2 regions of the Paenibacillus sp. FSL H3-0469 genome follow, and region 1 is predicted to be linked to the other one. Evidence: a T-box and tRNA genes for the amino acid it is inferred to sense, from the RefSeq annotation. Region 1 holds a T-box; the other holds one or more tRNA genes.
The links. A T-box is a leader RNA that pairs with one kind of tRNA and senses whether it is charged. The one in region 1 lies ahead of NSS83_RS32845 (tryptophan--tRNA ligase), so its partner is inferred to be a tRNA-Trp.
Positions count from the first base shown of each region.

Region 2: it encodes a tRNA-Trp, which carries the amino acid that the T-box ahead of NSS83_RS32845 (tryptophan--tRNA ligase) is inferred to sense. The anticodon was not compared.

Region 1 is NZ_CP150302.1:7,605,799-7,609,181, forward strand. It holds gene NSS83_RS32840 (hypothetical protein) at 1-392, shown strand, start outside; gene NSS83_RS32845 (tryptophan--tRNA ligase) at 498-1,499, opposite strand; T-box leader at 1,544-1,800, opposite strand; gene NSS83_RS32850 (serine hydrolase domain-containing protein) at 1,884-3,149, shown strand; gene NSS83_RS32855 (MerR family transcriptional regulator) at 3,206-3,383, shown strand, end outside.
Region 2 is NZ_CP150302.1:3,308,799-3,312,181, forward strand. It holds gene NSS83_RS14305 (MFS transporter) at 1-865, shown strand, start outside; tRNA gene NSS83_RS14310 (tRNA-Leu) at 1,138-1,216, opposite strand; tRNA gene NSS83_RS14315 (tRNA-Cys) at 1,229-1,302, opposite strand; tRNA gene NSS83_RS14320 (tRNA-Gly) at 1,311-1,385, opposite strand; tRNA gene NSS83_RS14325 (tRNA-Gln) at 1,392-1,466, opposite strand; tRNA gene NSS83_RS14330 (tRNA-His) at 1,487-1,562, opposite strand; tRNA gene NSS83_RS14335 (tRNA-His) at 1,611-1,686, opposite strand; tRNA gene NSS83_RS14340 (tRNA-Trp) at 1,714-1,787, opposite strand; tRNA gene NSS83_RS14345 (tRNA-Tyr) at 1,794-1,879, opposite strand; tRNA gene NSS83_RS14350 (tRNA-Thr) at 1,886-1,961, opposite strand; tRNA gene NSS83_RS14355 (tRNA-Phe) at 1,977-2,052, opposite strand; tRNA gene NSS83_RS14360 (tRNA-Asp) at 2,074-2,151, opposite strand; tRNA gene NSS83_RS14365 (tRNA-Met) at 2,174-2,250, opposite strand; tRNA gene NSS83_RS14370 (tRNA-Val) at 2,283-2,358, opposite strand; tRNA gene NSS83_RS14375 (tRNA-Glu) at 2,364-2,435, opposite strand; tRNA gene NSS83_RS14380 (tRNA-Ser) at 2,570-2,659, opposite strand; tRNA gene NSS83_RS14385 (tRNA-Asn) at 2,663-2,738, opposite strand; rRNA gene NSS83_RS14390 (23S ribosomal RNA) at 2,801-3,383, opposite strand, start outside.

The DNA of each region.
Region 1 (3,383 bases):
TGAATCTGACCATTACCTTACCGGTGATTGCCGTAAGCTGGGGACTGCTGGCCTATACCCTGCATGCCGGGTGGATGGAGGGTCTATTGATGCTTGCCGTTCCGGTTATCTATGCCTGCTATTCAGCCCTGCTGGGCGTTCTTGTGAACCTGAAGCTGCCTAAGCTCGACTGGACCAGTGAAGTTGCGGCGATCAAGCAGAGTGCGTCGGTGCTGGTAACGATGCTAATCGGTGTCCTCACGCTGGCTGTTCCGTTCGTGCTGTTCCTGCTGCTTCATGGGGTGAACGGAAATCTCATTCTGCTGGGATACGGCGTGCTTCTGGTAGCGGTCTGCGCCGGAATGTACAGATATATCCAGATTAACGGGGAGCGGCTGTTTGCGAGGCTTTAGCTGCTGAAGAAACTACTCTTGGAACGGGAGGAGGCCTGACCTGTTCCTGGGAGTGGTTTCTTTGTGTATTCAGAGACAAATGATCACCTATGTCTTAAGTCCGGTCTACGAATAACGTCCTATCCTCGACTTTACCTTCTTAAGCAATGGTCCCGCCAGGGCTCTTGCCTTCCGGGCGCCTTCACTCAAGATTGTGTCGATCTGCTCTGGCGCTGCTATGAGATCATAGTATTTCTTCCGTGGCTCTTCCAGAGCAGCATTAACCACCTGGAACAGCTCCTGCTTGGCCTCACCCCAGCTAATGCCGCTTAGATATTTGTCTCTTAACTCCTGCACTTGAGCGGGTGTCGCAAATTCTTTATATAACAAGAAAATATTAGAGGTTTCCGGGTCTTTCGGTTCCTGCGGAAGCGTAGAGTCTGTTTTGATTTTGCTGATCAGCTTCTTCAGGTTCTCTGCCGTTTCGAACAGCGGAATCGTGTTGTTATAGCTTTTGCTCATTTTCCTCCCGTCAAGACCAGGAATCACCGCTGTGCTCTCATCGACAATATAATCAGGCAGCTTGAACGTATCTCCATAAACCCGGTTGAAGCTTTCGGCGATATCTCTGGCGATCTCCACATGCTGAATCTGGTCTTTGCCGACAGGGACCTTGTCTGATTGAAACAGCAGAATGTCCGCAGCCATCAGAATCGGATAGGTGAAGAGACCCATATTAACACCAGTATCCGCATCCACGCCCAGTTGTTCATTTTGATCTTGGATCGCTTTGTAGGCATGGGCACGGTTCATCAGTCCTTTGGACGTCAGGCAGGCTAGAATCCAGCTCAGCTCAAAGATCTCCGGCACATCAGATTGTCTATAGAAAATCACCCGATCCGGGTCGAGTCCGAGTGCCAGCCAAGTGGCTGCGATACTATAAGACAGATCACTGAACTCGTCTCTATTCTGTATGAAATTTAACCCATGGTAGTCGGCCATGAAGTAGAGTGAAGTGCAATCACTGGCCCCGGCGATTTGCAGTGCAGGCTTGATTGCTCCGATGTAGTTCCCCAGATGGACTTTGCCCGTAGGTTTAATTCCTGTTAATACAATGTCCTTACTCATATTATCCCTCCGTCTATAAAATCAAAAAGGGGTTTTCTCATCCTGAAAAGGACGAGAAAACCCCGTGGTGCCACCTTAATTAGTCCGAACGGTGATCCGGACCGCTTGAACGTATCGAAACATCACTATATGTTTGAATACGCGTCTCTTTTAACGACGAGACATTCGCCAAAGCCTACTTCCTGAAGGTTCGGTTTGGATGCTCAGAAGCCCACTTCGGCATATTCCCTACACTGATTCGCACCAATCATCAGCTCTCTGAAGTATTCGTTATGCTTACTCTCTTCATCATTGCAAAGTTATATAATATTGTATTACTGTATTTTTACAGTACTTTTCGGTGAATGTCAACGGATAGTTCAAATAGGATTAGGGAGTGAGTCTGTGCAGACAATACGTGCAAAGCTTGAGGGATATACGAATCAGTACCTGAAGCTGTGGAATTTTTACGGCGTGATTCAGGTCATCTGGAAGGGCGAGGTGCTCTTCGAGCGGGCCTGCGGGTATGCAAGTATGGAATTTGGAATTGAAAATACGCTGGACTCACGCTTCTCTCTCGCCTCCATGTCGAAGCAGTTTACGGCCTTTGCTATTATGCTGCTGCATGACAAGGGCCTGCTGGATGTTGACCAGCCTGCACACCTGTATCTCCCGGCAGAGCTTGCTATTGATGAGTCGATCACCGTTCATCATTTGCTGTCACATACCTCCGGTCTATATAACTTTTATAATTTTGAGAATGATTTCTTCGGCGGAGACTACCGGCTGGACTATTCCCGGACAAGGTTCTTCCGGCAATACATTAACAAGAAGCCAACCAAGCCGGCAGGAGCAGCGTACGATTATAATAACTCCAACTACAATCTGCTGGCCTGGATCATCGAGCATGTCTCGGGGGAGAGGTACGGGGAGTTTCTGCATCATCATATTTTCCTGCCTCTAGGGATGAGCAGAAGCACAGTGGATGACGGATGCGCCGTGATTGAGAATAGATCCAGCAACTATATCACAGACTTCGAAGTAACCGTCAAATGCCCGTATTACAACGAGAAGTTCAGCATCGGAGCAGGCGGTATTGTATCGGACTGCGCGGATTTGTACAAATGGTATGTCTGTCTGCGTGACCGGAAACTTCTATCGCCTGCAGGCTATGAACGATTCTTCCAAGAGAACGAGAACAGCTACTGCTACGGCCTTGAGCACCACCTTCTATATGGGCAAGACAGGTATTCCCATGGGGGCGATCAGCTGGGGATTTGCACGTATATGCAGAATTTTTACGCTGAAGATCTTTGCATTATCATCCTCTCAAATAATGAAGGAATCAATCAGTATAGACTCGGCCATGCGCTCGCGGATATTCTGCATCATGTGGAGGTGGAGGCTCCGACCCGGCATCTTGAGCTTCAGCTCAGTGAGGAATGTTTAAGGGCGTACTGTGGAACCTATCTACCAGACAAAATTCAGATCGAGCTGACCGGCGGGAAGCTCTACTTCACCAGATTCACCGGCAACGTCCATATTGAGCTCTACCCGGTAGGCGAAGGAGAATTTGTCCAGCGCTATTATGACCAGCTCCACCCCTATAAGATCACTGAGAATGCGCAGGGAGAGGAAATTTTTCTCGGATATGCACGATTAGCCCCTTGAAGTTGCCGTTGCGTCAAGTGATAGGATAGGGATGAGATCACAGGAAGGAGGGCGAAATGAGCAGAACGATTACTATACAAGAATGTTCAGAGCAGCTGGGGCTGACGAGCCGCACCTTGCGGCACTGGGAAGCGGAAGGATTGTTTCAGAGTAAGAGAGAGGTCTCTTCCCGCTGGCGTACATACGATGAACATGCGCTCAAGTGTATCAGGATAACAGCGCTGCTGCGGAGAA
Region 2 (3,383 bases), 3.5 Mb from region 1:
TGCTATTACTATATGTAATGTATTACTTCCCAGTCTGATTAAACGGGAATTTCCGCAGCAAATGGGGACTATGACAGGGGTCTATTCGGTTTCCATGAATCTATGCGGGGCAATTGCTTCCGGTATTAGTATTCCCTTAGCTGTGGGAGCAGGTATGAACTGGCAAGGTGCCCTTGGAGTATGGGGAATACTTAGCTTCATCTCTATTCTCTTTTGGATACCGCTGCTCAAGACTCCAACGAACCCCGCCATTATTGGTAGCAGCACAGATAAGAACCATCAGGTTAAAATATGGCGCTCCCCATTAGCCTGGCAGGTGACTCTCTTTATGGGAATACAATCAGCCATTTTCTATGTGCTGGTTGCCTGGCTGCCTGAAATCCTAAAAGAACAAGGCATCAGTTCGAGTCAATCCGGCTGGTTTCTATCGGTTCTGATTATGGCGTCCCTCCCCTTTGCCTTTATCGTTCCTGTTATGGCAGGGCGTATGTCTAACCAGCGGTCCTTGGTGGTTATTACAACAATCCTACTTTTGATCGGAACACTTGGGCTTCTCTATAGCAGTGTCCAACTGCTTCTGTTGTGGGTGATTATTCTTGGAATTGGAGCGGGCTTTGCCTTTGGCTTATCTATGATGTTTTTCGGTTTACGCACTCAAAGTGCCCATCAGGCGGCGGAACTATCGGGCATGGCCCAATCCATAGGATATCTGCTGGCAGCCATCGGCCCGGCGCTGATAGGTTACTTGCATGACGCCACTCATAGTTGGAGTGCTCCACTCCTGATCTTGGTTGGCGCTTCTGCCCTACTCGGTATCATTGGTCTTGGGGCGGCCAGAAATCAATTTGTGGGTTCTACGAAGTAAGTTCATGATATAAACGACTTAACATATAAGCAGATGACATATAAATTAAAAGAAACAGGCCCTGTGTAGTAAGATACACAGGGCCTGTCTTGTTCTCAGATACATATGGGATAAGGTACGAAAGCTCAAAGAACATAATCATCCTGCAAATGAACGATGCTGGCGCCTCAGTCTTGTTCATGTGCCGATATAACAGATAATGCGTGCCTCTAGGTATACACACAATAAAAAAGCCCACCAGAGAATATCTCTGATGAACTCTTTTAGCGTAATACCGGCGAGAGGACTCGAACCTCCACGGTTTCCCACTCGATTTTGAGTCGAGCGCGTCTGCCATTCCGCCACGCCGGCAAATATTTAAAATGGAGGTGCCACCCAGATTTGAACTGGGGATAAAGCTTTTGCAGAGCTTTGCCTTACCACTTGGCTATGGCACCACATGAAATGGAGCGGACGACGGGAATCGAACCCGCGACCCTCGCCTTGGCAAGGCGATGCTCTACCGCTGAGCCACGTCCGCATATAATGGCTGGGGATATAGGAATCGAACCTATGAATGACGGAGTCAAAGTCCGTTGCCTTACCGCTTGGCTAATCCCCAATATATTTTTTGAAAGAAAATGGGGCGACCGATGGGTCTCGAACCCACGAATGCCGGAACCACAATCCGGTGCGTTAACCCCTTCGCCACGGTCGCCATGTGAAGCTTTTAAGTTGTATTGCTATGTAATTCTTATAAAAGAAATGGGGCGACCGATGGGTCTCGAACCCACGAATGCCGGAACCACAATCCGGTGCGTTAACCCCTTCGCCACGGTCGCCATATGATTCTTTTATATGAAATTACTTGGCAGGGGCAGCAGGAATTGAACCCACACCAACGGTTTTGGAGACCGTTGTTCTACCTTTAAACTATGCCCCTAAAAAATGGTGGAGGCTGATGGATTCGAACCACCGAACACGTACGTGAGCAGATTTACAGTCTGATGCGTTTGGCCACTTCGCTAAGCCTCCACGGTATGGTGCCGGCGAGAGGACTTGAACCCCCAACCTACTGATTACAAGTCAGTTGCTCTACCAATTGAGCTACACCGGCATATTAAGTTGTGTATGGTGGCGCGGGAGGGAATCGAACCCCCGACACAAGGATTTTCAGTCCTTTGCTCTACCGACTGAGCTACCGAGCCATAAAAATGATTCTGTAAAGATGGCGGAACCGACGGGATTCGAACCCGCGGTCTCCTGCGTGACAGGCAGGCATGTTAGGCCAACTACACCACGGTTCCATGTTTGGTACTTTATGGAGATTGGTTGCGGGGGCAGGATTTGAACCTGCGGCCTTCGGGTTATGAGCCCGACGAGCTACCGGGCTGCTCCACCCCGCGTCATTGTACAAAATCTATTCAGTTAAGATAGATGGTGGAGGCTGAGGGGTTCGAACCCCCGACCCTCTGCTTGTAAGGCAGATGCTCTCCCAGCTGAGCTAAGCCTCCATATATGACTCGTATGGGATTCGAACCCATGTTACCTCCGTGAAAGGGAGGTGTCTTAACCCCTTGACCAACGAGCCATGCTGTGTAAAAGTATTGCTACGGAGAGAGGGATACTCTTCACTTCGTTACGAGATTGCGAAGCAGTGCTAACGAAGCCTATGCTCCAACGAACCACTGAGGGTTCTCATCCCTATTCAATGAAGTATTGCTACGGAGAGAGAGGGATTCGAACCCTCGAGACGCTTGTGGCGCCTACACGATTTCCAATCGTGCTCCTTCGGCCAAACTCGGACACCTCTCCATATGGCTCCCCGAACAGGACTCGAACCTGTGACAACTCGATTAACAGTCGAGTGCTCTACCAACTGAGCTATCAGGGAATATACATACCAGGCTTGATCACCTGAAAACTGAATCCGAAACGAATCTGCGTGTTAGAAATTTGGATAAGCCCTCGACCGATTAGTATTGGTCAGCTCCATGCATTGCTGCACTTCCACCTCCAACCTATCTACCTCGTCGTCTTCAAGGGGTCTTACATACTGGGAAATCTCATCTTGAGGGGGGCTTCACGCTTAGATGCTTTCAGCGCTTATCCCGTCCGTACGTAGCTACTCAGCCATGCTCCTGGCGGAACAACTGATGCACCAGCGGTACGTCCATCCCGGTCCTCTCGTACTAAGGACAGCTCCTCTCAAATTTCCTGCGCCCACGACAGATAGGGACCGAACTGTCTCACGACGTTCTGAACCCAGCTCGCGTACCGCTTTAATGGGCGAACAGCCCAACCCTTGGGACCTACTTCAGCCCCAGGATGCGATGAGCCGACATCGAGGTGCCAAACCTCCCCGTCGATGTGGACTCTTGGGGGAGATAAGCCTGTTATCCCCAGGGTAGCTTTTATCCGTTGAGCGATGGCCCTTCCATGCGGTACCACCGGATCACTAAGTCCGACTTTCGTCCCTGCTCGACTTGTAGGTCTCGCAGTCAAGCTCCCTTATGCCTTTGCACTCTGCGAATGATTT